4 regions of the Streptomyces sp. NPDC058470 genome follow, and region 4 is predicted to be linked to each of the others. Evidence: riboswitches for the same ligand, from Rfam matches in the RefSeq annotation. Region 4 holds a riboswitch; each other region holds the start of a gene.
The links. Region 4 has a riboswitch for cyclic di-AMP ahead of ACFWP7_RS05615 (M23 family metallopeptidase). Riboswitches for the same ligand answer to the same signal wherever they lie in the genome.
Positions count from the first base shown of each region.

Region 1: linked by a shared signal. The riboswitch ahead of ACFWP7_RS08425 (C40 family peptidase) and the one ahead of ACFWP7_RS05615 (M23 family metallopeptidase) in region 4 are both predicted to bind cyclic di-AMP.
Region 2: linked by a shared signal. The riboswitch ahead of ACFWP7_RS01460 (LysM peptidoglycan-binding domain-containing protein) and the one ahead of ACFWP7_RS05615 (M23 family metallopeptidase) in region 4 are both predicted to bind cyclic di-AMP.
Region 3: linked by a shared signal. The riboswitch ahead of ACFWP7_RS20715 (transglycosylase family protein) and the one ahead of ACFWP7_RS05615 (M23 family metallopeptidase) in region 4 are both predicted to bind cyclic di-AMP.

Region 1 covers NZ_JBHXMF010000008.1:105,821-112,880, reverse strand. Annotated here, with positions in the region: gene ACFWP7_RS08435 (ATP-dependent Clp protease proteolytic subunit) at 1-496, shown strand, start outside; gene ACFWP7_RS08430 (hypothetical protein) at 504-812, shown strand; cyclic di-AMP (ydaO/yuaA leader) riboswitch at 1,410-1,574, shown strand; gene ACFWP7_RS08425 (C40 family peptidase) at 1,578-2,051, shown strand; gene ACFWP7_RS08420 (DUF6328 family protein) at 2,142-2,663, shown strand; gene ACFWP7_RS08415 (ATP-binding protein) at 2,694-3,155, opposite strand; gene ACFWP7_RS08410 (helix-turn-helix domain-containing protein) at 3,368-4,225, shown strand; gene ACFWP7_RS08405 (DUF397 domain-containing protein) at 4,235-4,459, shown strand; gene ACFWP7_RS08400 (8-amino-7-oxononanoate synthase) at 4,523-5,647, opposite strand; partial or broken gene ACFWP7_RS08395 (IS630 family transposase) at 5,934-6,623, shown strand; gene ACFWP7_RS08390 (maleylpyruvate isomerase N-terminal domain-containing protein) at 6,679-7,060, shown strand, end outside.
Region 2 covers NZ_JBHXMF010000002.1:16,922-23,981, forward strand. Annotated here, with positions in the region: gene ACFWP7_RS01455 (CocE/NonD family hydrolase) at 10-2,007, shown strand; cyclic di-AMP (ydaO/yuaA leader) riboswitch at 2,333-2,486, shown strand; gene ACFWP7_RS01460 (LysM peptidoglycan-binding domain-containing protein) at 2,490-3,248, shown strand; gene ACFWP7_RS01465 (HAD family hydrolase) at 3,450-4,256, opposite strand; gene fahA (fumarylacetoacetase) at 4,570-5,808, shown strand; gene recQ (DNA helicase RecQ) at 6,173-7,060, opposite strand, start outside.
Region 3 covers NZ_JBHXMF010000027.1:16,464-23,523, reverse strand. Annotated here, with positions in the region: gene ACFWP7_RS20735 (exopolyphosphatase) at 92-1,045, opposite strand; gene ACFWP7_RS20730 (DUF501 domain-containing protein) at 1,042-1,614, opposite strand; gene ACFWP7_RS20725 (septum formation initiator family protein) at 1,829-2,305, opposite strand; gene eno (phosphopyruvate hydratase) at 2,413-3,699, opposite strand; gene ACFWP7_RS20715 (transglycosylase family protein) at 4,064-4,765, opposite strand; cyclic di-AMP (ydaO/yuaA leader) riboswitch at 4,770-4,934, opposite strand; gene ACFWP7_RS20710 (transglycosylase family protein) at 5,130-6,080, opposite strand; gene ACFWP7_RS20705 (cytochrome P450) at 6,802-7,060, shown strand, end outside.
Region 4 covers NZ_JBHXMF010000005.1:133,423-140,482, forward strand. Annotated here, with positions in the region: gene ACFWP7_RS05600 (GNAT family N-acetyltransferase) at 1-1,468, opposite strand, end outside; gene ACFWP7_RS05605 (HPr family phosphocarrier protein) at 1,665-1,946, shown strand; gene ACFWP7_RS05610 (GntR family transcriptional regulator) at 2,206-2,901, opposite strand; gene ACFWP7_RS05615 (M23 family metallopeptidase) at 3,126-3,878, opposite strand; cyclic di-AMP (ydaO/yuaA leader) riboswitch at 3,891-4,051, opposite strand; gene ACFWP7_RS05620 (M16 family metallopeptidase) at 4,244-5,632, opposite strand; gene ACFWP7_RS05625 (M16 family metallopeptidase) at 5,629-6,981, opposite strand.

The sequences.
Region 1 (7,060 bases), on a different contig from region 4:
GAACGACGTGATGGCGCAGTTCATGCACCTGGAGCACCTGGAGCCGGACCGGGACATCTCGCTGTACATCAACTCCCCCGGCGGCTCGTTCAGTGCGATGACGGCCCTCTACGACACGATGCGGTTCGTCGCCTGCGACGTGAAGACCATCTGCCTCGGGCAGGCCGCGTCGGCAGCGGCCGTGCTGCTGGCGGGCGGCACGCCGGGAAAACGGTTCGCCCTGCCGGGTGCCCGCGTCCTGATCCACCAGCCGTCGTTTCCCGAGCCGATCCAGGGGCAGGCTTCTGATCTGGCCATCCGGGCCGAGGAGTTGACGCGTACTCGGAGGATGCTGGAGGAGATGCTCGTGCGGCACACAGGTCAGAGTCCGGAGCGAGTCGCCGCGGACATCGAACGGGACAAGATCCTGGACGCGCCGGCGGCGCTGGCGTACGGACTGATCGACGGGGTCATCCCGAGCCGCAAGGCTCCTCTGCCCACACCCGGCGCGAGGTGAGCGGCCGATGGTCCCACCCGAACTACCCCCGCTGCCCGCGCTGACGCGCGCGGAAGCCGAGTTGATAGACCGTTACCTGGACGTGGTCGACCTGCTCGGCCGCATCAACCCGGCCCGCCCCGGTGACACCTACCGAGGCCTGAGGGCCGCTCAGGCGCTGGTGGCCAAGGCGACGGCGCTGCGGGACGCCCTCACGCTGATGCATCAGCGGGGCGAGAGCGAGGTGCACGCCCCGACCCTGGCACAGGCGCTGCGCGTCCTGGACGGCGAGCGGCGGGCGGCCCGCGTCGCCCTGCCGCCCGTTGTCGAGAATTGACGCAGCCGCGCAGGTCGGTTGACGCATCCGCCCCCAGGCCGCGGCACACGCCGGTCCCTTGACGCACCCACCCCGGGGTCGCCACACACGCCGGTCCCCTGACGCACCCACCCCCGGGGCCACCGCACACACCGGTCCGTTGACGCACCCACCCCCGGGGCCGCCACACACGCCGGCCCGTTGACGCACCCACGCCCCCGGGGCCGCCACACACGCCGGCCCGTTGACGCACCCACGCCCCCGGGCCGCCGTACACGCCCCTCCGCGAGGCGTCCGGCCCGGGCTTCAAACGGCCCGAATGGTGTACCCCCGGTTGGCGTAGACGCGGGTCATTCCTACGGCGCGGAGAAGTTGCGCAACGCGCGTAGCGTCGATGCGTATCTGAGCCCTCCGTTGCTGGTACGGGCGTCGTCGGACCTCTGGACACTCGCTCGAACGGCCGCGTGTCCACCCGAACGGGTGAGTGGTGAGTAAGCCCACAAATCACCGATTCCGCTCGGATTTTCCGACATCGATGCGTGAAGATCCCTTCCGACGACAAGCCCCCGCCGCACCGGCGGGGCGGTCCGGGCGGACGCCGAGTCCTGCCGCCGCCCGGATGACCGGTCGACAGATGTGCATCGGCAGGAGTGGAGGACCCAGCACGACGGGCCGCCGGAGAGATCCGGGCGGTCCTTGGGGTGAAGCCGCACCACGCGGCCGGGCTACTTCGCCAGCCCGAATCCGACAGGTCATCCTTCACAGGCGGTTGACGAAGGGTTGCGCATGACTGCGCTCAATCGTGTCCCGTCGCTGTGGACGAGGGCCGGGACGGCCTCGGCTCTCACCATCGCCGCCGTGGGCGGCAGCCTCGTGGTCCCGGGCGTCGCATCCGACGCCGAGGCGGCCACCCTGGCGACGAAGGCACTTCACGTCGCGGCTTCCAAGAAGGGCTCCCCGTACAAGTACGGGGCCGCTGGGCCGCGCCGCTTCGACTGCTCCGGGCTCACGCTCTACTCGTACAAGAAGGCGGGCAAGAAGCTGCCTCGTACGGCCGCGGCGCAGTACAACAAGACGCACCATGTCTCCGCCTCGAAACGCAAGGCCGGAGACCTGGTGTTCTTCCACTCGGGCCGGAGCGTGTACCACGTCGGCATCTATGCCGGGAAGGGAAAGATCTGGCACTCCCCGAAGTCGGGGGAGGTCGTGAAGCTCCAGAAGATCTGGACGAAGAGCGTCTGGTACGGGCGGGTCAGCTGACCCGTCCGTGGGGGGTGGCGGCGCACGCCGCCACCCCCTACGGGACGTGAAACAGGGCTTGAAACGGGACGGACCGGTTACTCGTCCACCATGGTGGAACAACGCCCCCGCACGGAGCGCGACGAGAAGCCGCTGGAGCGCGCCGACCGCAATTTCGCCGAGCTCCTCCAGGAACTGCGGGTCACCCAGACCGGCGTGCAGATCCTCTTCGCCTTCCTGCTGACGTTGGCCTTCACCCAGCGCTTCCCGTCGCTCGACACGACACAGCGGGCCATCTACGTCACGACGCTGCTGCTCGCGTTCCTGGCCGCCGCCCTCTTCACGGCGCCCGCCGCCCTGCACCGGGCGCTGTTCCAGCAGAACGCCAAACCCGCCATCGTGCGGGTCGCCTCCTCGCTGACCCACGTCGGCCTGTACGTGTTGATGCTGGCGTTCACCGGATCGGTGCTTCTCGTCGTCGACGTGACGTTGGGGCGCGGCGCCGGGATCGCCGCGGGCGCGGGAACTCTGGCTGTCTGTCTGATGCTGTGGGGCGTCCTGCCCCGGCTGGTGCGGCGCTACGTCACGTCCGCCACCGAGGGCCGAGGAGAAGGATCGGACCCCGCAGAGTGAGCACAGTGCCACTGCCCGTCTCCACGGCCCTCAGGACTCCTGTGGCCCCCCGGCTGTCACCACCGGCTCGGCCGGCGCCGTCCAGGGCAGTTCGATGGAGATGGTCTTGCCGCCTTCACGGGTGGGCCGGACGGTAAGCCTGCCGCCGCACTCCGCGGTCAGCCAGCGGATGATCACCATGCCGCGCCCGTTGTCCTGCTGGACGGCGGCGGGCAGTCGCTTGGGGAATCGCGGGTGGCTGTCGGTGACGCCGAGGCGCAGGTGTTCGTCCCGGTCGAGGCGGACGTCCACTCTGAAGGTGGGTGATTGCCCGAAAGTGTGCTGAACGGCGTTGGTGGCCAGTTCGGACACGATCAGGCGTACGGTGTCGGCGACTTCGGAGTCACTCGGCAGGCCCCATTCCGCCAGCACTTCGGCGACGAATTTCCGGGCCGCGGAGACCGAGGCTGGATCGCTCGGCAGAGTGACGGATGCTTCCTGGTGGTCTGCCATGGCGCGGTCGTCCCTTTCCCACGGGACCGGGGTCCGACACGGAGCGGATGGTTCGAGTACGGTCCCGGACTGGTGCTTCGCGCCAGACTGCCATTACCAGGCCTGTCACGGGTGCGATCCACCGAGATATGCATATATCTGTCGCTCGAAGCGGTGAACTCTGCGACGGAGGACCGTATTTGGGCGGCCCGGAAGGAGTAAGGAGTACGGCCATGCAGAACGGTCCCGCAGTACGCCGCCGCAAGCTCGGTGCCGAGCTGCGCTCGCTGCGCGTCGGCGCGGGTCTCACCAGCGGCGAGGCGGCCCGCCTCCTGGGCTGGCACCAGTCGAAGGTGAGCCGGATCGAGACCGGCACCAGCGGCGTCAAACCCCCCGACGTGGAACGGCTCCTGGACGCGTACGCCGTCGAGGAACCCGAGTTACGGGATCTCCTGGTCGTACTGGCGGGCGCTGAGGGCGACGGACGGCACCACTGGTGGCACGCCTACCGGGGTGTCCTGCCCCCGACGTACCGCGATTTCATCAGTCTGGAGTCCCAGGCCAGCGGAATGCGCACGCTGGAGACGTCCGTGGTGCCGGGGTTGCTGCAGACACCCGAGTACGCCCGTGCGGTGACGCAGGCCGCCGTAGGGGGACTTGAGGACGGCAAGCTCGACACGCTGGTCGAGGTGCGCCTGGCCCGGCAGGACGTGCTGCGTTCGAATCCGCCGCTGAAACTGAGCGCTGTTCTGGACGAGGCGGTGCTGCGCCGGGATGTCGGCGGCCCGGAGGTCATGGCTCGCCAGCTGCACCGGCTGCGGGAGGCCGCCACCCTGCCCCAAGTGCGGCTTCAGGTTCTGCCGTTCGGCGCCGGGGCTCACATCGGAGTCACAGGACCTTTCGTTATCTTCTCCTTTCCGAACACATCTGATCTGGATGTAGTTGTTCTAGACCACTTGACGAGTAGCCTCTATCTCGAACGGAAAGAAGACCTAGAGGCCTACAGCGAGGCCTTCAACGCCCTTCAGATCCAAGCCCTTTCGCCCGAGGACTCATTGGATTACATCGCCGTGATAGGTGACGGCGCGTAAGGAGGCACCATGTCTGCACTGCCTCGGTACGTACCTTCCAGTACTTCTCTGCACGACGTGCGCTGGCTGCGCAGCAGCCGTAGTACGGGAATGAACAACTGCGTCGAGACGGCCCGGCCGGGACCAGGACCCTGGTCCGGACTCGTGGCCGTCCGCGATTCCAAGAACACGGCAGGTCCCGCCCTGCTGTTCACCCCTGCCACCTGGGAGGGATTCATCGCCGGACTGAGCTGACCGTCATCGGACCGCGCTGGCCGTCGTCGGAGCGGACCGAGCGTCATCGCGCCGGACCGAGCATCATCGGGTTGCGCCGATCACCCGTACCGCGTGCTCGATCTGTACGTCGGTGAGGTCCGCGCGTGCGGTCAGCCTCAGCCGGGAGATGCCGTCGGGCACGGACGGTGGGCGGAAGCAGCCGACAGCGAGCCCCGCCTCGCGGCAGTCGGCGGCCCACCGCACGGCCCGTTCGGGGGACGGCGCACGCACGGAGACGACGGCGGCGTCCGGTCGTACCGCTTCCAGGCCTTCGGCCGTCAGGCCGCTGTGGAGCGCCGTCGCGACCGCGCGGGCCCGTGCCGCACGCTCCGGCTCGCGGCGCAGCAGTCGCAGCGCCGCGAGGGCCGCGCCCGCCGCCGCGGGCGCGAGACCGGTGTCGAAGATGAAGGTGCGCGCCGCGTTGACCAGGTGGTCGATCACCGGTGCGGGGCCGAGGACGGCGCCGCCCTGGCTGCCCAGCGCCTTGGACAGCGTGACCGTCACGACGACGTCCGGGGCGCCCGCGAGGCCCGCCGCCTGCGGAGCGCCCCGGCCGCCGTCGCCGAGCACGCCGAGTCCGTGCGCGTCGTCGACGATCAGCCCGGCCTCGAACTCCCGGCAGGCGGTGGCGAGATCGGCCAGCGGCGCCGCGTCCCCGTCCACCGAGAACACCGCGTCGGAGACGGCGACGGCGGGTCCCTTGTGGGTGCCGAGCGCCTTGCGTACGGCCTCGGGGTCGGTGTGCGCCACGACCTGTGTGGTGCCACGGGCCAGTCGGCAGCCGTCGATCAGCGATGCGTGGTTGCCCGCGTCCGAGACGACGAGGGAGCCGTGCGGCGCGAGCGCGGTGACGGCGGCGAGGTTGGCCGCGTATCCGGAGGAGAAGACGAGCGCGGACTCGAAGCCGCAGAAGTCGGCCAACTCGCGTTCGAGTTCGCCGTGGAGCTCGGTGGTGCCGGTGACGAGCCGGGAACCGGTGGCTCCGCCTCCCCATGTCCGCGCGGCGGCCCCGGCGGCCTCGGTGATCTCCGGGTGGCGGGCGAGTCCGAGGTAGTCGTTGCTCGCGAGATCGAGCAGGGGGGAGTCGGCGGGGCGCGGGCGCAGGGTGCGGACGAGTCCGGCCCGACGGCGCGCCTGAGCCTGCTCGTCGATCCAGCCGAACGCCATGGGTCCTCCTCCGGACCGGAGGGACGGGAGTTGTGCCACCGGTGTTCGTGCGAGCCGTGGTTTCTGTATGCCGCGGTTCTTTGTGGGCCGTGGCTTTTGTAGGCAGTGCACAGACCCTAGCGGCCGTCCCAGCCACCCAGGATGTGGCAATACCCACACCTGGTTTTATCAAGCAAGGAGAAGCACCAGGTCAGAGCGACTATCACACCCTAGATCTAAGATCGCTTCTCACGGCCGCGTCCAGGGAAGCCAACTTGCCGAGTGCGTCACGAGCCGCCCCAAGGGCCGTGGCATCACCTTCCAGCGCACCAAGACCTGGAAGGAATCGCCCGACCCCGAGCGTGACGCCAAGCTCGACCGCATCGAGCACGTGAAGGGACGCTTCCCGGACCGAGTGTTCGCCTTCGACGAGTTCGGGCCGCTGGGGATCCGGCCCACCGCGGGCTCCTGCTGGGCGAAGCAGGGCAAGCACGACCGCCTGCCGGCGATGTACTACCGCACCCATGGCGTCACCTACTTCCACGGCTGCTACTCCGTCGGCGACGACCAGCTGTGGGGCGTCAACCGCCGCCGCAAAGGCACCGCCAACACCCTGGCCGCGCTGAAGTCGATCCGCGCCGCCTGCCCCGACGGCGCCCCGATCTACATCATCCTGGACAACCTCTCCGCCCACACCGGCGCGGACATCCGCCGCTGGGCGAAGAAGAACAAGGTTGAGCTGTACTTCACCCCGACCTACGCCTCCTGGGCCAACCCGATCGAGGCCCACTTCGGCCCGCTGCGGCAGTTCACCCTGGCCAACTCCCACCATCGCAGCCATCCCGCGCAGACCCGGGCTCTGCACCGCTACCTGCGCTGGCGCAATGCCAACGCCCGCCATCCCGACGTACTCGCCGCACAACGCCGAGAGCATGCCCGCATCCGCAGCGAGAAGGGCATCCGCTGGGGCGGACGTGCCAGATGCCCGGCGGCGTGAAGGATCGACAACCGGCGCAGCCCACTCCCACCACACGGACCGCAAGGAGCTCTGCATGGACCACAAAGACGTCGACGCCGCCGTGGCAGAGATGCTGCGAGTACTCGGCCCCCATACCGCCGAGGACTGGACGGTGCCAGCGGGGCCACTCCAATGGACTTGCTGGCAAACAGCAGCCCACATCGGCCACGACCTGCTGGCCTACGCAGGGCAGCTGGCAGCACAGCCCACCGACGCCTACCTTCCCATCGACCTGAACGTTCGCCCCACTGCCTCGCCCGCCGAAGTACTCCAGGCCGTCACCGCCTGCGGCGGACTGCTCAGCAGCGCCCTGGCCACAGCCAACCCGACCCTGAGGGCCTGGCACTGGGGCCCGTGCGACCCCGAAGGGTTCGCCGCGATGGGCGTCGCCGAAATCCTGCTGCACGCCTACGACA
Region 2 (7,060 bases), on a different contig from region 4:
GGATCACGCATGCACATCCGTACGTCCTTCCCCTACGAGACCGCTCACGAGGACGTCCTCATCCCCCTCCCGGACGGCACGCGGCTGTACGCCCGCATCTGGCGCCCCCTGACCGACGAGCCCGTACCGGCGCTCCTCGAATACCTCCCGTACCGCCTCACCGACTGGACCGCGCCGCGCGACTGGCAGCGCCATCCCTGGTACGCCGGTCACGGCTACGCCTCCGTCCGCGTGGACGTCCGCGGCCACGGCAACTCGGAGGGCATGCCGACGGACGAGTACTCGGAGGTGGAGCTGGCCGACGGCGTGGAGGTGGTCAACTGGCTTGCGTCCCAGCCCTGGTGCTCGGGCAAGGTCGGCATGTTCGGGATCTCCTGGGGAGGCTTCAACTCCCTCCAGATCGCGGCCCTCGCACCCGAGCCGCTCAAGGCGGTCGTCACGGTCTGCTCGACGGACGACCGCTACGACAACGACGTGCACTACATGGGCGGTTCCGTCCTTGCCGTCGACATGCACGCCTGGGCGGCCACCATGCTCGCCTTCGTCGCCCGCCCGCCGGACCCGGTGCACGTCGGCGAGGTGATGTGGCACGACCTGTGGGTGAAACGCCTGGCGGCGGTGGAGCCGTACCTCCACACCTGGCTGTCCCACCAGACCCGGAACGCGTACTGGAAGCACGCCAGCGTCTGCGAGGACTACGGCGCCATCCAAGCCGCCGTCCTCGCGGTGGGCGGCTGGCACGACCCGTACCGCGACACGGTGTTGCGGCTGGTCGAGAACCTGCCACCGGATCGCGTACGAGGTCTCATCGGCCCCTGGTCGCACCAGTACCCCGACAGAGGCCTGCCGCCGGGCCCCGCGATCGGCTTCCTCCAGGAGACCCTGCGCTGGTGGGACCACTGGCTGCGCGACGGGGACACCGGCATCATGTCGGAACCGCTCCTGCGCTCCTACGTCATGGACTCGCACCGTCCGGCAACGGTGTACGACACCTTGCCGGGCCGCTGGGTGGGCGACGGGGCCTGGCCGTCCCCCTCCGTGACACCCATCTCGTACGGCCTCCGGGGCGCACCGGTGCTGGTCCGCTCCCCGCAGCACACGGGGGTCGACGCGGGCCGCTTCTTCCCCTTCGGGAACGACGCGGATCTGCCGCCGGACCAGCGGGAGGAGGACGGTCGGTCGGCGTGCTTCGAGTTCGAAGTCCCGGAGGAGACATGGGTGTTGGGCCGTCCGAAGGTGCGGTTGCGGCTGACGTCGGAGGCTGAGCGCGGCCAAGTGATCGCCCGGCTCTGCGACATGGCCCCCGACGGCTCCTCCACCCTCGTCACCCGAGGCGTACTGAACCTGTCGGCGCGCCATGGCCGTGACCGGGCGGTTCCCTGGAATCCGGGCTCCACGGAGGACGTGGTCTTCGAGCTGAACGGCATCGGTTACTCGTTCCCGCCCGGTCACCGGATCCGCCTCGCGGTCTCCTCCGCGTACTGGCCCTGGATCTGGCCCCAGCCGGGCTCGGAGGCGGGCTTCACCCTGGACCCTGCGGGCAGCGCGCTCGAACTCCCCGTACGGGCAAGGCAGTCGGCGTTCCCGATCGCCTTCGAGGAGCCGGAGGAGTCCGAACCCCTGGGAGTGGTCGTACCGGCGACCCTGGACGAACCCCGCCCCGAACGCCTCGTCGTGCGCGATGTGGCCAAGGGCGAGTGGCGCCTCGAAGTCGACCCCCGTTACGGCGGCACCCGCGTCTATCCCGACGGCCTCGAATTCACGGAGGACGCGCTGGAGACGTACACGATCAACGAGTCGGATCCGCTGTCGGCCCGCACGCGCTCGACGTGGTCGATCCGTCTGCACCGCCCGGAGTTGGCCTGGGACGCGAGGGTCGAGACCCGCTCCGAAATCACCTGCGACGGCGATGACTTCATCACCTCGAACGAGGTGATCTGCCGGGACGGGGACGAGGTGGTTTTCCACCGGACGTGGGAGAAGAGGATCCCGCGGACGGCGGGGTAGGGCGGTGGTCGGCAGCCCTCACAGGTTGCCCGTATTGCACCTTGATTGCCTGCGGTGCCGCTTTGTTCATGCTTGGTCGCGTGAAATGGGTCACGTCCGGACAAGATCGACGTCTCGGCCCGCCTCGGAATGCCTCGCAATTGCCCATTCGCGAAAGGTAAGTTGAGTTTCATATTCCGGACACAATCGGGCGATTCACCCTGTTCTATGTGCAGGCGAAAGCGATCTACGACGTCAAATCGGGCCTTGTTCCAGACATGTGCTCTCGCATACGTTCACGTCGATCCAGGCGGAACGCCGAATCCTGCCGCCGCCCGGAACCCCACCCATCCACACGCTCACGGCAGGAGCGGGGGACCCAGGTAAGCCGCCGTTCCGGACACCGGAACGGCTAGGGGTGAAGCCGCACCCACCCATGCGGCCGGGCAGCTCCCGCCCGAACCCGACAGCTCACCTCGCAGGCGCCGGAGAGGAATTTCGTCATGCCCGCACGAGGCAAGCACCGCCGCCCCAGGACCAGCCACCTCACCCGCGGCATGGTCGCCGCCGGAACGGGCGGAGCCGCCCTCGCACTCCCCCTGGTGAGCGCGACCGGCGCGCACGCCGCCACCGCGACCAGCGTCCCGGCTCAGGCAACCGCCGCGACGAAGGCCGCTCCGGCCGCCGTCCCCGACGTCAAGCTCGTCACGTACAAGGTCGTCTCGGGCGACACCCTGTCCAAGATCGCGCGGGAGCACACCAAGGACGCCGGCTGGCAGGCGCTCTACAAGGCCAACGCCGCGGTCATCGGCTCCGACCCGGCGCTGCTTCGCCCGGGCACCACTCTGACCGTGGGCACGACGAAAACCACCCAGACGTCCACGAAGTCCGCGCAGTCGACCGCTTCGACCACCAAGTCCGCGGCGGCTCCCGCGACCTACAGCAACGATCTCGACGGCTGGATCAAGGAATCCCTGGCCGTCATGGCCCAGTCCGGGATTCCGGGCACCTACGACGGCATCTACCGCAACATCATCCGCGAGTCCGCGGGCAACCCCGCCGCCATCAACAACTGGGACTCCAACGCCGCCGCAGGCACCCCCTCCAAGGGCCTTCTCCAGGTCATCGACCCGACCTTCGCCGCCTACCACGTGGCCGGCACGTCGATGGACCCCTACGACCCGGTCGCGAACATCACGGCGGCCTGCAACTACGCCGCGGCGAAGTACGGCTCGATCGACAACGTCAACGGGGCCTACTGACGGGGCAGTTCGGACCTATGACTGTGGGTGGGGTCTGCCCCGGGCAAGCGGGCACCCAGGGCAGACACACCGCCGACCGGGCAGCCGTACCGACAGCCGCCCGCCAACCGGGCAGGCGCATCGACAACCGGGCACAGGCACCCGCCAAGAGCAGACGCACCGACAACCGGGCCGGACATCCGAGCCGGACACCCAGGGCCGCTACCCGAAGAGCCGCTCCAACACCACCGCGATCCCGTCCTCCTCGTTCGACAGCGTCACCTCGTCCGCCATCGCCTTCAGTTCCGGGTGGGCATTGGCCATGGCCACGCCCCGCGCGGCCCAGTCGAACATCGGGATGTCGTTGGGCATGTCGCCGAAAGCGATGGTGGCGGAGGAGGTGAGGCCGAGGTGACGGGCGGCGAGGGCCAGGCCCGTCGCCTTGGTCACGCCGCATGGCTGGAGTTCGACCGTCCCCGGCCCCGACATGGTGACGGTCGCCAGCGAACCGGCCACCGCACGCGCCGTCATCGCCAACTCGTCGTCGGACAAGGAGGGGTGACGGAGCAACACCTTGCTGATCGGTTCCGCCCACAGGTCGTCTCGCCGCTGCACCCGCACCGCCGGGAGCGTCGGATGCGGCATCACATACCCCGGCTCGATGAGCGTGAGCCCGTCCACCCCGTCCTGGTCCACGGCCGCGTAGACCTGCCCGACCTCCGCCTCGATCTTGCCGAGCGCCGTCTCGGCCAGCTCCCTGTCCAGGGCCACCGACCACAGCAGACGGTCCGCCCCCGCGTCGTACAACTGTGCCCCCTGCCCGCACACCGCCAGCCCCTGGCTGCCGAGTTCGTCGAGCAGCGGCCGCACTCTCGGCGCGGGCCGACCCGTCACCACGAGATGCCGGGCACCCTCGGACGTGGCCTTCGCCAACGCGGCCCGCGACCGTTCGGAGAGCGTGTCGTCGCCGCGCAGCAGCGTTCCGTCCAGGTCGGTGGCGATAAGTGAATATGCAGTCGGAGCGGCCATGATCCGAAGAATACGGATCGAACGACACATCGGCCCGGCGTGAACCGGACGACGTCCGGTATCCCGTCAGCAACGCCGTTCACCGCACGGGGATGACAAGCGCCACGAGCGGCACGAAGTCCAGACGGCCGCCCTCCGGATCGCAGTGGGCAGCGCAACTCGACACAGCCGAACGAGACTTATAGGGCTTTACGAACCCTCCAGTCGCGGCCCCACCAAGTTCACCCCCCGTAACGTGTTCCGCGACCAAGCAGAACGCACGTCCCGCATGGCGAGTAGGCCCCCGCAAGCCACGAGAGCGAGGCAGCACCCGATGCCCCCCTTCGACGTCCCCGAAGGCGATCCCTTCGGCCCCCACAACCTGCCGTACGGGGTGTTCTCCTTGAACGCCCGCACCGCGAACGACCCGGCCGCCCCCACCGGTCGAACCGTCGGCGTCCGCCTCGGCGACCACGTACTCGACGCGGGCGCGGCAGCCCGGGCACTCGGCTCCCCGTACGCGGAACTGCTCGCCCGACCGACCCTGAACCCCCTCCTCTCAGCGGGCCGCACCGCCTGGTCCGACGTCCGCCGCGCCCTGACCGCGTGGGTGACGGTCCCGGCTCACCGCGAGACGCTCGAACCCCACCTCCACCCCCTCTCCGAGGTGACCCTGCACCTCCCCTTCGAGGTCGCGGACTACGTCGACTTCTACGCCTCCGAGAACCACGCCCGGAACGTGGGCCAGATCTTCCGCCCCGACGCGGCCGACTCCCTCACCCCCAACTGGAAGCACCTGCCCATCGGCTATCACGGCAGGTCCGGCACGGTCGTGGTGTCAGGAACGGACGTGGTACGCCCGTCGGGCCAGCGCAAGGCACCCACGGACGCGGCCCCCGTCTTCGGCCCCTCCACCCGTCTGGACATCGAGGCGGAGGTCGGCTTCGTGGTCGGCGCTCCCTCGGCCATGGGCACCCCCGTCCCCCTCTCCGCCTTCCGCGACCACGTCTTCGGCCTCTGCCTCCTCAACGACTGGTCGGCGCGCGACATCCAGGCCTGGGAGTACGTCCCCCTCGGCCCCTTCCTGGGCAAGTCATTCGCCACCTCGGTGTCCGCGTGGATCACCCCGCTCGACGCCCTGACCGACGCCCGGGTCGCACCCCCCTCACGCACACACCCCGTCCTCCCCTACCTGGACGACTCCGACGACGAACCCGGCGGCTACGACCTCCACATCTCCGTCGCCATCAACGGCCACGTCGTCTCCGAGCCCCCCTTCTCCACCATGTACTGGACGGCCGCCCAACAACTGGCCCACATGACGATCAACGGCGCCTCCCTCCGCACAGGCGACCTCTACGGCTCCGGAACGGTGAGCGGCCCCTCCGACTCCGAACGCGGCTCCCTCCTGGAACTCACCTGGAACGGCCGAGACACCCTCGACCTCCCCACCGGCAAGCGCACCTTCCTGGAGGACGGCGACGAGGTAACGCTGACAGCGTGGGCCCCGGGGCCCGGCGGAACACGCGTGGGCCTGGGAGAGGTAACGGGACGCATCAAACCGACCTCCTGAGCGTCTTCCCCCGCCCCGGCAGAGACCAACAGCCTCACCCACCCGCACCCGCAGCCAGAGCCGAAGCCACAACCGGAGCCGCAGCCAGAGCCGCAGTCGCACCCGCAGTCGCGGCCAGAGCCAGATCCGGAGCCCGAGCCGCAGTCGGAGCCGCAGTCGCCAAACCACGGAAGGGGCCGTGCCGGTACGTCCCAATGCTCGTCGCGTACGTTCGCGTCACCGGACGCCACGCCTCCTGACCAACGTCTGATCCGGCGGCGACGAGCGGGACGTACCGGCACGGCCCCGACCCACCCACGACCGCCGCCCCACCGCACCCGCCGAGACCAGCACCCCGCCCGGTGCCAGACCTCACCCCGGAGAGCTACCCCCAGTCCTCCGGCTCCGGCTCCGACTCCTCCCCCATCTCCGGCCAGTCCGGATCCGGAGCCTCACCAACCGCCGGAGCCGCAGCTCCCCTGCCCCCGGAGGCACCGGAGGCACCGGAGGCACCGGAAGCACCGGAAACGTCCTCAAGTGCCCCAAGCACCCCCAACACCCCCTCCCCCCACGTCACCAGCTTCTTCTCACCCACGCCACTGATCGTGCCCAACTCCGCCACCGACTTGGGCCACACCGTGACGATCTCCCGCAGCGTCGCGTCATGGAAGATGACGTACGCCGGAACGCCCTGCTCCCGAGCCTGCTCGGCGCGCCAGGCCCGCAGCGCCTCGAAGGCGGGGACCAGCTCCGGTGCCAGCTCGGCCACGACGGCCTTGGCCTTCTTCTCGCCGCGAGAGGAGGACGAACGAGCACCCACCGGCTTCGGCGGCTCCTTCCGCAACGGCACCTCCCGCTCGCGCCGCAACACCGTCCCACTCGCCTCGGTCAGCACCAGCGTCCCGTACTCGCCCTCGACGGCAAGCAGCCCCTGCGCCAGCAACTGCCGTACGACGCCCCGCCATTCGTTCTCGGAGAGATCCTCGCCGATGCCGAACACGGACAGCTGGTCGTGGTCGAACTGGATCACCTTGGCGGTCCGGCGCCCGAGCAGGATGTCGACGATCTGGACCGCACCGAACTTCTGCCCACGCTCGCGCTGCAACCGCACCACCGTGGACAGCAGCTTCTGCGCGGCGACCGTGCCGTCCCAGGTCTCGGGCGGCATCAGGCACGTGTCGCAGTTGCCGCACGCGGGGGTGTGCGGGTCCTGGCCGAAGTAGGCCAGGAGCTGTGAGCGCCGGCACTCGGCCGTCTCGCACAGAGCCAGCAT
Region 3 (7,060 bases), on a different contig from region 4:
CGCTCATACGTTGTTCGACCTGCTCAGGAGAGGCCGAGCACACGGCTACGCGACCGCCCACGCGACCCCGTCGGGCAGCGCGGGCGATGCGCTACTCGAGCTCTTCCGCCGCTTTCCACGCGATCCCGTCGAGGATGTCGTGCTCGCTGACCACGACCTCCGCCGCGCCGATCCGCTCCATGATCGCGAGCAGTACGAGGGCGCCGGCGGCGATGACGTCGACGCGGCCCGGATGCATCGAGGGGATCGCGGCGCGTTCGGCGTGCGTCGAGGTCAGCAGGGACTCGGTGATCTCACGGACCCGGTCGTAGGAGACCCGGGAGTGGTGGATGGCGGCCGAGTCGTACACGGGAAGGTTCTGCGCGATCGCCGAGACCGTGGTGACCGAGCCGGCCAGCCCGACCAGCGTGCGCGCCTCTCGCAGCGGCACGGTCCGCTCGGCGAGATCCAGGGCCGCCTCGATGTCGGCACGGATCGCCTCGACCTCGGCGGCCGTCGGCGGGTCACTGACCTTGCCGTCGTGCACGAGGTGGCGCTCGGTCATCCGTACACAGCCGATGTCGACGGACGCGGCGGCACGCACCTGGTCGTCGCCCACGACGAACTCCGTGGAACCGCCGCCGATGTCCACGACCAGGTACGGCCTGGCGAGGTCGTCCCGGCCGGTCAGCTCCTTGGTCGCGCCGGTGAAGGAGAACTCCGCCTCCCGGTCACCGGTGACGACCTCGGGCTCCACGCCCAGGATGTCCAGCACCCCGCGCACGAACTCGTCCCGGTTCTCGGCGTCACGGGAAGCCGAGGTCGCCACGAACCGCACCCGCTGAGCGCCGTGTTCCTTGATGGCCGCCGCGTACTCGCGGCAGGCGGCGAAGGTCCGCTCCAGCGCCTCGGGGGCGAGCCGCCCGGTCCGGTCGACGCCCTGGCCGAGCCGGACGATCGTCATACGCCGGTCCAGGTCGACGAGTTCCCCCGTCGCCGGGTCCGCGTCGGCGACGAGCAGGCGGATGGAGTTCGTACCGCAGTCGACGGCGGCGACACGGGTCACTTGGCGGCCTCCTCTTCGGCGAGGGAGGGGTGGGTGCCGGGCTGATGCGTCTCGGGTGACGGGACCACACAGGCCCCCTTGCGCCACCACTCCGGCAGCATCGCGATGGCCTCGTCGCCCAGCGGGTTCACGCCGGGCCCCGCCGCCAGCGAGTGGCCCACCAGCACATGCAGGCACTTCACCCGGTCCGGCATGCCGCCCGCACTGGGGAAGCCCTCCAGGACCTCGATGGAGTCACGCCGGGCGATGTAGTCCTCGTGAGCGGCGCGATACGCGGCGGCCAGCTCGGGATCGCTCGCCAGCCGGTCCGTCATCTCCTTCATGACCCCGTTGGCCTCCAAGGTGCCGATCGCGGAGGCGGCACGCGGGCACGTGAGGTAGTACGTCGTCGGGAACGGCGTCCCGTCGGGAAGTCGGGGCGCCGTCTCCACCACGTCCGGCTGACCGCAGGGACAGCGGTGCGCGATCGCGCGCAACCCGCGCGGCGGTCGCCCCAGCTGCTGCTTGAAGGCCTCGACATCCGCGTCGGTCGGCTCGGTGCGCGGGGTGGGCGGCGGTGGCGTTTCCATGCCGTGAGTCACATGTCTTTCTGGTCAGCCGGTCAAACGGTCAGTCAGCCAAACGGTCAGTCAGTCAAACGGTCAATCGGCCGGTCTGCCGATTCAGTCAGTCGATCGATTCAGTCAGTCGATCGGTCCGGTCGGTCCGGTCGGTCCGGTCGGTCCGCCGATTCAGCCAGCCGGTCGGTCAGCGGCCCACCGGTGAACTGGTCGATCGGTTCGTTCACCGGTCGGTGGCGTCGGCTCTGTCCACGCCGTCCCACACGTTCGCGTACCAGGGACGGTCGGCCGCCCCCTGGTCGACGCGGGACTGCTTCGCCGCGTCCGGGTCGATCACGATGTAGCCGGTCTCCCCCGGCATCACATAGTGCAGCCGGTCCCGGATCTGCTGCTCCGCGTACGCGTCGTCCTGCCAGCGCGCCTTGAGGTCACGCAACTGCTCGACCCGCGCGCGGGCCTGCTCCCGCTCCCGCACCAGGTCGGAGACCTCGGCGCGCTGGGACACGTACTGCCTTATCGGGTACGCGAGGGCCACCACCAGCGAGCACAGGACAAGGGCGAGGAGCGCCGCCCGCCCGGTGAGCCGCGAGCGGCGGGCCTGCCGCTTGGTCTGGGAGCGGTAGACCCGGGCCGCCGTCTGCTCGCCGAGCAGCTTCAGCCTGGTCGCGGTGGAGAACCGGTCCCGGTCCTTCACGGCCATGTATCCCGCCTCCCCGATACGTCCCTGCCAGCACGTGCGTACGTCCCCGCACACGGTACGGGACCGAGTACGGGGACGTACGTACGACGCTTCCTACGAGGCCCGGCTCAGCCCTTGAAGCGGGGGAACGCGCTACGGCCGGCGTACACCGCGGCGTCGTCGAGGATCTCCTCGATGCGCAGCAGCTGGTTGTACTTGGCGACGCGGTCCGAGCGGGCCGGGGCGCCGGTTTTGATCTGACCGCAGTTCACCGCGACGGCAAGGTCGGCGATGGTGGTGTCCTCGGTCTCGCCGGAGCGGTGGGACATCATGCACTTGAAGCCGTTGCGCTGCGCCATCTCGACGGCGTCCAGGGTCTCGGTCAGCGAGCCGATCTGGTTGACCTTGACGAGCAGGGCGTTCGCGGAGCCCTCCTCGATGCCGCGGGCCAGCCGCTCCGGGTTGGTGACGAAGAGGTCGTCGCCGACGATCTGGACCTTGTCGCCCAGCTTGTCGGTGATGACCTTCCAGCCGGCCCAGTCGTCCTCGTACAGCGGGTCCTCGATGGAGACCAGCGGGTACGCGGAGACGAGCTCCTCGTAGTACTCGGTCATCTCGGCGGCCGAGCGGGACTTGCCCTCGAACTCGTACTTGCCGTCCTTGTAGAACTCGGACGCGGCGACGTCGAGCGCGAGCCCGATCTGCTCGCCGGGGATGTAACCGGCCTGCTTGATGGCCTCGATGATGAGGTCGAGCGCGGCGCGGTTGGACTCCAGGTTCGGGGCGAAGCCGCCCTCGTCGCCGAGGCCGGTGGACAGGCCCTTGGTCTTCAGCACCTTCTTGAGGGTGTGGTAGACCTCGGCGCCCCAGCGCAGCGCCTCGGAGAAGGACTCCGCACCGATCGGGGCGATCATGAACTCCTGGATGTCCACGTTCGAGTCGGCGTGCGACCCGCCGTTCAGGATGTTCATCATCGGGACGGGCAGCAGGTGCGCGTTCGGGCCGCCCAGGTAGCGGAAGAGGGGCAGGTCGCTGGCCTCGGAGGCGGCGTGCGCGACGGCGAGGGAGACGCCGAGGATGGCGTTGGCGCCGAGCGAGCCCTTGTTGTCGGTGGCGTCCAGGTCGAACATCGCCTGGTCGATCAGGCGCTGCTCGGTGGCGTCGTAACCGACGAGCTCCGGGCCGATCTGCTCGATGACGGCGAGGACGGCCTTCTCGACACCCTTACCGCCGTAACGGTTGGGGTCACCGTCACGCAGCTCGATGGCCTCGAAGGCTCCGGTGGAGGCGCCGGACGGGACGGCGGCACGACCGGTGCTGCCGTCATCGAGGCCGACCTCGACCTCGACGGTGGGGTTCCCTCGCGAGTCGAGGATTTCCCGGGCTACGACGACGTCGATGGACGGCACGAGCATCTCCTTCAGGAATGTGACGCGGGTACGCGGGACTGTGGCAGCCCCGCGTAGATGAGCCTAACCGGCTCCGAGGGATCGGCCAGCCGGTCTACCCCCTCTTGTGCAGAACTGAGAGCACATATTGTTCCCGAACGGAACAAAAAGGTGGGGAAGAGGGTGGCGTCGCCGGGACCGGTGCCGGAAATGAAAAGCCCCGCCCCGGTGCGTACGGGGGAACACGCACCGGAGCGGGGAGCCCGTGGGGGACGGGGGTGACCCACACGAGGCCTTCAGTATGGAGACCACGTATGGGAGCGGGCTGTGGTTCAACCGCGAGCTGCCTGTCAGTCGCCGGCCGACCGCCGTCGGCCGGCGACCCGGGCCGTCAGCTGAGGTGCAGCTGCTGACCCGGGTAGATGAAGTCCGCGTCGTCGATGATGTCCTTGTTCAGCTCGAACAGCTTCTGCCAGCCGCCCTTGACGTTCTTCGCCTCGGCGATCTCGCTGAGGGTGTCGTCCTTCTTCACCTTGTACTCACCGTCACCCTTCTTGACCGTCTTACCGGTCGGGGTCTCGACGGTCTCCTTCTTGGCGGTCTCCCGCTCCGAGGAACGCGAGGCACGCTGCTCGTCGGTCCCCGAGCTCGGTGCACTCGGCGTGCTCGGCGTGCTCGGCGTGCTCGGCTGCGAAGGGGTGGTGCTGCCGGCGTCGTTCGCGGCGTTCGACAGGCCCGTGCCGCAGGTCGGCCAGGCGCCCTTGCCCTGCGCGGCGAGAACCTTCTCGGCGACGGATATCTGCTGGGACTTGGAGGCCTGGTCGGCGGTGGAGGCGTACGAGCTGCCGCCGTACGCGGACCAGGTGGAGGAGGAGAACTGCAGGCCGCCGTAGTAGCCGTTGCCGGTGTTGATGGACCAGTTGCCACCGGACTCGCACTGGGCGACGGTGTCCCACTCGGAGGTGGTGGCGGCGGAGGCGGTGCCGGCCGCCATCAGCGGAGCGGCGACGGCGACGCCGGTCACTCCGGCGAGCGTGGCGATACGGGTGACTTTGGACGGGCGACGGTGCTTGCCCTTGCACGAACGCAGCATGAAGTGATCCCCTCACCGACGCCTACGAGGTGAGCTGTCGGGTTCGGGCGGGTGAGTGCCCGGTCGCGCACCCTTCGATGCACGGCTTCACCCCAAGCCACTCCCGGTCAACTACCGGGCGCGGCGCTTACCTTGGGTCCCCCGCTCCTGCCTACGGCGCTTGACGCGACGACTGTTCCCGTACGGCCGCTGGCAGGATTCGGCGTTGCGACCGTCGGGGCTCACTGTGGCGAGCGGTCACGACCGTAGGCAGGCGATCGGCGGAATATCAAAGACGATCAGGGGGTCTGAGATCCATCTCTCATTCTCGCCAAACTGGACATTCTATGGCGAACCATGACGCGAACTCCCGCTGCTTTTCACCCTATTCAGCACCAACTGCCAGGCTCTGACCGGGGAGGATGAGGTCCGCGTCGGCGCCGACCGTCTCCTTGTTCTCGTCGTACAGCTGGGTCCATCCGCCGTCGAGGCCAAGGGCGTCGGCGATGACCGAGAGGCTGTCGCCGGCCTGGACGACATAGGAGCCGTCGACGACGGCGCGGGCCGTGTCGGAGTCACGTGAGGCGTGCCGTCCGGAGGTGGCGTCGTCCGTACGGCCGTCGGTCGCACCCTCGGTGGCGGTGTCACCACGGTGACGCCCGGCGGTCGCCTCATCCTCGGGCGCACTCGAAGAATCGTCGGCCGGGGCGGACTTATCCGATTCATCACTTTTCGTGGCACTTGGGTCGGCGCTCGCGTCCGCACTCGCCTCCACCTCCGGAGCGTCGGAGTTGGTGGGGTTTCCGGTGTCCTCGGTTGCGTCCGCGGAGGGCGAGCCGGACGGGGAGGGGCTGGACGATGCGGACGGGGAAGGGCTGGACGATGCGGACGGGTCCGCGGAACCGGGCGTGGCCGACGGTGAGTCGTCCACCACGCCCGTGTCGACCTCCACCGAGGCGGAGTCCTTGCTGAGCCCGGAGAGGGGTCCGCAGGTGGGCCAGGCGACGAGCCCCCGGCCGTCGAGGATCTTCTCGGCGACGGCTATCTGCTGCGAGCGGCTGGCCTGGTCGGCGCTCGGGGCGTACTCGAGGCCGCCGTAGTTCTCCCAGTCCCACTGGGTCACATGCAGCCCGCCGTAGTACCCGTCACCGGCGTTGTCGCTCCAGGCGGCACCCGTCTCGCACTCCGCGACGCGGTCCCAAGTAGTGGTGTCGGCCGCACTCGCACTCGCGGCACCGAGCAACGGGATCGCGATCGCCGATCCGGTCACTCCTGCCGCGACAAGGAGAGCCGGGGCCTGACGGGGGCGACGATGGCGACCGTTCCCGGAGAGCATGCGGAAGCCCTTTCATGTGACAGCAGGTGACTACAGCGACATACGGCGACGCCAGCCGACGTCTGCGACGCATGATCCGCGCTGTTCGTCGAACGTATCCGCACGCGAACGCTTGTCACAAGTCGATGCAGCGTAGATCACGTGAAGATCACAATGTTGATGGATCGTCAGCTTTCCGCAGCCCCCGAACCGCCTCAGGCCCACCCGGCGGACAACTGGAGCGGAGCCGTGAACTCCACTGGAATCGTACGCAATCCACGTATAATGCGCCCCCCGCGTCAGTGCAAATCGGCGGAATCCCTTGCGAGTTGGAGGTCGGGAGGCGGGTGGTCCGGCCTCCCCGGCGCGGGGAGGCGGGGTAAGCCGAATTCGGTGAGGTGTGCAGGGCCACGGAGTGTCACGAAATGAGTCGGCCGCAGACCCGGCACTGGGTTTGGCTACCGCCGCGCCCCCGTGTCCTCAGCGACCACACCACGGACCACGGACGCCGGGGCGGCAAGGCATGGGCGCACCACAGTGGGCGTGTTCAGTCCTCCGAGACTGTTCCGTCCCCGGGGTGTTCGAGCACCGGCGGGAAGGTTCCGGCTCCTTTGCGCTGATGCAAGCGCGCTGGGGCCGGTGCCGTTTTGGGGAACTTTCCCTGTCACTCTGTGCAGTTGAAGGGAAATTGCACAATTCGGCGATCTCACCCGCGCAACACGGCGCCCGGTACCGTCAGCCCGTGAACGCCCCCCATAACAAACCCGAACTCTTCACCTGGGAGTTCGCCACCGACCCCTACCCTGCCTACGCGTGGCTCCGCGAGCATTCGCCCGTGCACCAAACCACGCTCCCCAGTGGGGTGGAGGCCTGGCTGATCACCCGGTACGCGGACGCCAAGGAGGCTCTCGCCGACCAGCGGCTCTCGAAGAATCCCGCCCACCATTCCGAAGACGCCCACGGCAAGAGCAAGACGGGCATCCCCGGCGAGCGCAGCGCCA
Region 4 (7,060 bases):
TCGTGTCGACCAGGATCACCCCGGCCTGCCCGAGCAGCGCGGACACGGTGGCGTGCGGCAGCCGTGTGGCCCGTACGGCATGCCCCTGCGGAGCGGCGGCATGCCGGGCACCCTGCACGACGACCAGCGGTTTCACGGCCGCGGTCCGCCGGGCGAGCCGGGTGAACTTGCGCGGGTTGCCGATGGATTCGAGGTACATCAGGGCGACATCGGTGTCCGGATCGTCGTACCAGTATTGGAGTACGTCGTTGCCGGACACGTCCGCCCGGTTGCCGGAGGAGACGAAGGTCGACACGCCGGTGGTGCCGGTGACGCCGCCGCCGCGTCGGTGCAGCCTGGACAGCAGGGCGATCCCGATCGCACCCGACTGGGCGAACAGACCTATCCGTCCGGGCCGCGGCATCTCCGGCGCGAGCGAGGCGTTGAGCCGCACCTCGGGGGACGTGTTGATCACCCCGAAGGCGTTCGGGCCGATGATGCGCATGCCGTATGTGCGGGCCTGGCGGACGAGTTCGCGCTGCCGTTCGCGCCCTTCGGGGCCGCTCTCGGCGTACCCGGCGGACACGACCACGAGCCCCTGCACCCCGTGCGCACCGCACTCCGCGACGACTTCGGGGACGTAGGGCGCGGGCACGGCGACAACCGCGAGGTCGACGGGTTCGGCGATGTCGACGATCGAGCGGTACGCGGGCACTGCGTCGAGCTCGCCTTCCTCGACCGCCCTGTTCACGGCGTACAGCCGCCCCGTGAAGCCCGCGGCGCGGAGGTTGGTGAGGACGCTGCGGCCCACGCCGCCTGGCGTGCGGCCGGCGCCGATGACGGCGACCGAGCCGGGCGCGAGCAGCCGGTGCACGGACCTGGCCTCGGCACGCTGCTCCCGCGCGCGCTGCACGGCGAGCGACCGGTCGGTGGGTTCGAGGTCGAACTCCAGGCGTACGACGCCGTCCTCGAAGTGGCGCTTCTGCTGGTACCCGGCGTCCGTGAACACCTTGATCATCTTGTTGTTGGCCGGGAGCACCTCCGCCGCGAACCGGCGGATGTCCCGCTCGCGGGCCACGGCCGCGATGTGTTCGAGGAGGGCGGAGGCGACACCGCGCCCCTGGTGGGCGTCCTGGACGAGGAAGGCGACCTCGGCCTCGTCGGCTGGGGCGGAGGCGGGCCGTCCGTCGGCGTTGATGCGGTCGTACCGTACGGTGGCGATGAAATCGCCGCCCACCGTGGCCGCGAGTCCCACCCGGTCCACGAAGTCGTGGTGGGTGAAGCGGCGGACGTCCTTTGCGGACAGGCGCGGATACGGCGCGAAGAAGCGGTAGTACTTCGACTCGTCGGAGACCTGCTCGTAGAAGCTGACCAGGCGGTCGGCGTCGTCGACGGTGATGGGTCTGATCCGTGCGGTCCCGCCGTCGCGCAGCACCACGTCCGCCTCCCAGTGGGCGGGGTACTCGTGCCGGTCCGACGAGGTCTGCATGCGCCCCAGAGTACGGCTCGCGTACGACAACGGAGCGAGGCAGTCTTGGGGGAACCGAAGCCGGATCCAGGCCGGTATCCGGCGCCGGCCGGGGGCGGGTGCGCAGGGTTTTGTCACCCTCTGACCCGCTCCCGGCACGCTTCACCTTATGGGACACTGGTCTAGACAACCTGAGACATCTGAAGGGCAGCATCACATGGCTGAGCGCCGCGTCAACGTCGGCTGGGCCGAGGGTCTCCACGCCCGCCCCGCCTCCATCTTCGTCCGGGCCGTCACGGCCTCCGGCGTCCCCGTGACGATCGCCAAGGCGGACGGGAACCCCTCCAACGCGGCCTCCATGCTCGCGGTCCTCGGCCTGGGCGCCCAGGGCGGCGAGGAGATCGTCCTCGCCTCCGACGCCGAGGGTGCGGACGCCGCGCTCGACCGACTGGCGAAGCTGGTCTCCGAGGGGCTTGAGGAGCTTCCGGAGACCGTCTGAGATTCGGCGCCGGCGCCTGGCGCTTCGATGGCCGCGTCCATCGCTGCGCCGGCGGTGTCCATCACTGCGGCGGTGTCCATCGCCGCAGTGATGTCCATCGCCGCGGTGGCGGCGTCCATCACTTCGATGGCGCTTTTCATCGCTCCAAAACGCCGGAAAGGGCCCGCCCGAATTATCGGGTGGGCCCTTCGCATTTCCCTTGTGCGGGCAGCATAAATAATCTCCCGCGAATTACTTCTCTTTGTATACGGCGCTCATGTTAATGCCGCAGGCCCGTCATGTTTACGGGATGTTGCGAAGTTCTCACACGGTCCGGGCGGTCGGCTCCGCCGGGAAAGCGGAGGCGGTGCGCGACCATCGCGCGTTCGGTGTGCAGGGCCGTGATCGCCCGCGCCCGCTCACTGTCGCCGCGCGCGACGGCGTCCACGATCCCGCCGTGCTCCGCCCAGGACTCCGCCGGGTTGGCCGGTGCCTCGACCGCGTACATCCAGGCGATCTTGTGCCGCAGCTGGGCGAGCGTGGAGGTCAGCGCGGGGCTGCCGGAGGCCTGCGCGAGGGTCTCGTGGAACCAGCCGCCCAGCGAGCGCAGATCCTCGCTGTTGCCCCTCCGCGCCCGCTCCTGACCCAGCCTGACCAGGCCTCGGAGCACCTTGAGGTGCGCCTCGGTGCGACGCTGCGCGGCCCGTGCGGCGCCCAGCGGCTCCAGGAGCATGCGCATCTCCAGCAGGTCAGCGGCCTCCTGCTCGGTCGGCTCCGCGACGCACGCGCCCGCGTGCCGCCTGGTGACCACGAAGCCCTCGGCCTCCAGGGTGCGCAGCGCCTCGCGTACGGGGACGCGCGAGACGCCGTAGCGGCGCGCCAGCAGTTCCTCGGTGAGCCGGCTGCCACGCTCGTAGACACCCGCGACGATGTCGTCGCGGATCGCTGTGCATACCGAGTGCGCAGGAACACGCATACCGGACCTCCGCTTTAATCCCCGTGAAACGCCGTCGATTGGCGCTTGTTCAGTGACTCTATTGCAGAGACTCGGAATTTCCGATGGCGGACCGAAATCCATGGATATTTTTTGGACAGGTAGTCGTTCGAAACGGTTCGAAACGACAAGGTCCCGGCTCGTTCGGGCCGGGACCTTGTGAAGTACCTATGCGAGTGATCGGACGTTCACACGCCGCGCCCGTGTCAAACGTTCACGCCGTGCGAGCGGAGGTATGCGACGGGGTCGATGTCCGAGCCGTACTCGGCGGTCGTGCGGGCCTCGAAGTGGAGGTGCGGCCCGGTGGTGTTGCCGGTGGCCCCGGAGAGGCCTATCTGCTGCCCCGGGGTGACCGTCTGGCCCACCGAGACACCGATGGACGACAGGTGGCCGTACATCGTGTAGGTACCGTCGTTCATCCTGAGGACGATCTGGTTGCCGTAGGCGCCGCCCCAGCCGGCCGTGACGACCGTGCCGGAGCCGACCGCGTGGACCGAGGTCCCGGACGCGGCGTGGAAGTCGACGCCGGTGTGACTGCCGGACGACCAGAGGCTGCCGCCGGTCTTGTAGCCGGTGGAGATGTACGAGCCGGTGATCGGCGCGACGAAGGTGTTGAGGCGCTTGCGCTCGGCCGCGCGGGCGGCGCGTTCCTTGGCCTCGCGCTCCTCCTCGGCCTTCTTCTCGGCGGCCGCATCGGCCTTCTTCTGCGCGGCGGCCTCGTCGGCGGCCTGCTGCTGGGCGGCGGCCTGCGCGTCGATCTGGTCGGCGATCGAGTCACCGATCTCGACGGCCTGGGTCAGACCGGTCTGCTCGACGGAGTTGTCCGCGGCGAGCGCCGGGGCGGCCAGGGTGCCGAGGACACCGGTCGTGGTGAGCGCCGCGACGCCGAGGGCGTTCGTGGTCGTGCGCTTCACGCGGCCCGGGCGACGGTGCCTGCCTGTGCCACAGGTGAACGCCATGTAGGGGCTGATCCTTTCCTTCCTTCTCGCCTACCGGGTTAGCTGACGGGTTCGGAGCAGGAAGGTCTCCTACGGACCACCTCCGAAGAGGGCGTCCGATTCACCCCAGGGACTACGTATGGGTCCCCGGCTCCCCTGGCTCGCGCCGTACGGGGACTCGGCGATGACTGTCCGGTGCCGCGGGCGCGGCGCACTGCCTGACGAACAGCCGGACCGACGCTAAACGGGACATCTTTCAATCAACAAACGGATCACGCCTTTTGTAGCGCATGCCACAGGGCAGACAGGCAACCTCCCTATCAATACGGACAAATGGGGGCCCAGGAGACTCTGTGGTCTCCTGGGCCCCCAGGGGAGCTGCTGTTCTACTCCGCCGGAACGACGCTCACTTCACCGATTCCGAGGGCCTTGACGGGCTCCTCGATCTGCGCGGCGTCGCCCACCAGGACGGTGACCAGACGGTCCACGGGGAAGGCGCTCACGGCGGCGGCGGTGGCCTCCACCGTGCCGGTGGCGGCGAGCTGCCGGTACAGCGTCGCCTGGTAGTCGTCCGGCAGATGCTGCTCGACCTGGTCGGCCAGCGTGCCCGCGACGGCCGCCGCCGTCTCGAACTTGAGGGGCGCCACGCCCACCAGGTTCTGTACGGCGACATCACGCTCGGCGTCCGTCAGGCCCTCTGCGGCAAGAGTCCGCAGCACCTTCCAGAGGTCGTCGAGCGCGGGGCCGGTGTTCGGGGTGTCCACGGAGCCGCTGATGGCGAGCATCGCGATGCCCGTACCGTCCGGGGCCGAGCGCAGCACCTGGCCGAACGCCCGCACACCGTAGGTGTAACCCTTTTCCTCGCGCAGGACGCGGTCCAGGCGCGAGGTGAGGGTGCCGCCGAGGCAGTACGTGCCGAGGACCTGGGCGGGCCACACACGCTCGTGCCGGTCGGCGCCGACACGGCCGATGAGCAGCTGGGTCTGGACGGCGCCGGGGCGGTCCACGATGACGACCCGGCCGGTGTCGTCGGCGGTCGCCGGCGGCACGGGGAGCGGCTCGGCGGACGAGCCGGTCCAAGCGCCGAGCGTGTCGGCGAGCAGCGCGTCGAGGTCGACTCCGGTGAGGTCGCCGACGATCACCGCGGTGGCCGTGGCGGGGCGCACATGCTTCTCGTAGAAGGCGCGTACGCCTGCCGAGTCGATCGCCGTGACCGTCTCCTCGGTGCCCTGGCGCGGGCGCGACATGCGCGATGTGGCCGGGAACAGCTCCTTGGAGAGCTCCTTCGCGGCGCGGCGGCCCGGGTTGGCGGTCTCGTGCGGGATCTCGTCCAGTCGATTGCGCACCAGCCGCTCGACCTCGCTGTCGGCGAACGCCGGTGCCCTCAGGGCGTCGGCGAGCAGATCGAGCGCCTTGGAGAGGCGTGATACGGGGACTTCGAGCGACAGACGTACGCCGGGGTGGTCGGCGTACGCGTCGAGCGTGGCGCCGCAGCGCTCCAGCTCTGCGGCGAACTCCTCGGCGGAGAGCTTGTCGGTGCCTTCGGAGAAGGCCCGCGCCATGATCGTGGCGATACCGTCGAGGCCCGCGGGCTCGGCATCCAGCGGCGCGGCGAGCAGCACCTCCACGGCGACGACCTGCTGGCCGGGGCGGTGGCAGCGCAGCACGGTCAGGCCGTTGCCCAGGGTGCCCCTGTCCGGTGCGGGAAAGGCCCACGGCCTGGCCTCGCCGGCCTGTGGCTGGGGGTGGAACTCCATGGTGGCGAGCTCGGTCACTTCGCCGCCTCCTCGTCGGTGTCTTCAGCGTCTTCGGCGTCTTCAGCGGCGATCGGTTCGTAGACGAGCACCGCGCGGTTGTCGGGGCGCAGGCGGGACTTGGCGACCTCCTGGACCTCCTCGGCGGTGATGTCCAGGACGCGCTGTACGGCGGTCAGGGCGAGCTGTGGGTCGCCGAACAGGACGGCGTATCGGCACAGTTCGTCGGCGCGGCCCGCGACCGTGCCGAGCCGGTCCAGCCACTCGCGCTCCAACTGGGCCTGGGCGCGCTCCATCTCCTCGGCGGTGGGGCCCTCCTCGGCGAACCGGGCGAGCTCCTCGTCCACGGCGGCCTCGATGACGGGGATCTCGAAGTCACCGGAGGTTTTCACGTCGAGCCACCCCAGGGAGGGCGCTCCGGCGAGCCGCAGCAGGCCGAACCCGGCCGCCACGGCGGTGCGGTCGCGGCGTACGAGCCGGTTGTAGAGCCGGGACGACTCGCCGCCGCCGAGGACGGTGAGCGCCAGGTCGGCCGCGTCACTCGCGCGCGTGCCGTCCTCCGGAAGCCGGTAGGCGGCCATCAACGCGCGTGAGGGGACCTCTTCTTCAAGGACCTCGCGCAGTTCCTCGCCGATGGTGTCCGGCAGGGCGCCGTCACGCGGCGCGGGCTTGCCGTCGTGCCCGGCGATCGAGCCGAAGTACCTCTCGACCCAGGCGAGGGTCTGCTCGGGGTCGATGTCCCCGACGACCGACAGCACCGCGTTGTTGGGCGCGTAGTAAGTGCGGAAGAACGCGCGGGCGTCCTCCAGGGTGGCCGCGTCCAGGTCGGCCATCGACCCGATCGGCGTGTGGTGGTACGGGTGACCCTCGGGGTACGCGAGCGCGGTCAGCTTCTCGAACGCGGTCCCGTAGGGGACGTTGTCGTAGCGCTGGCGCCGCTCGTTCTTGACGACGTCCCGCTGGTTCTCCATGGACTCCTCGTCGAGCGCGGCGAGCAGCGAGCCCATGCGGTCGGCCTCCAGCCAGAGGGCGAGCTCCAGCTGGTGCGTGGGCATGGTCTCGAAGTAGTTGGTGCGCTCGAAGCTGGTGGTGCCGTTCAGCGAACCACCGGCTCCCTGGACCAGCTCGAAGTGGCCGTTGCCCTTCACCTGGCCCGAGCCCTGGAACATCAGGTGCTCGAAGAGGTGGGCGAGGCCGGTACGCCCCTTGACCTCGTGGCGCGAGCCGACGTCGTACCAGAGGCACACCGCGGCGACCGGGGTCAGGTGGTCCTCGGAGAGCACCACGCGCAGGCCGTTGGCCAGGCGGTGCTCGGTCGCTGTCAGCCCGCCGGAGCCTGCCTCAGCTGTGGCCGTGTGACCCATGGGCATGTACGTCCCTTCGATCGCGGAAAACTACGGATTTCCTGTCGGTCCTGCCACTGTATGCAAGCGTGCGGACAGCTGGCGA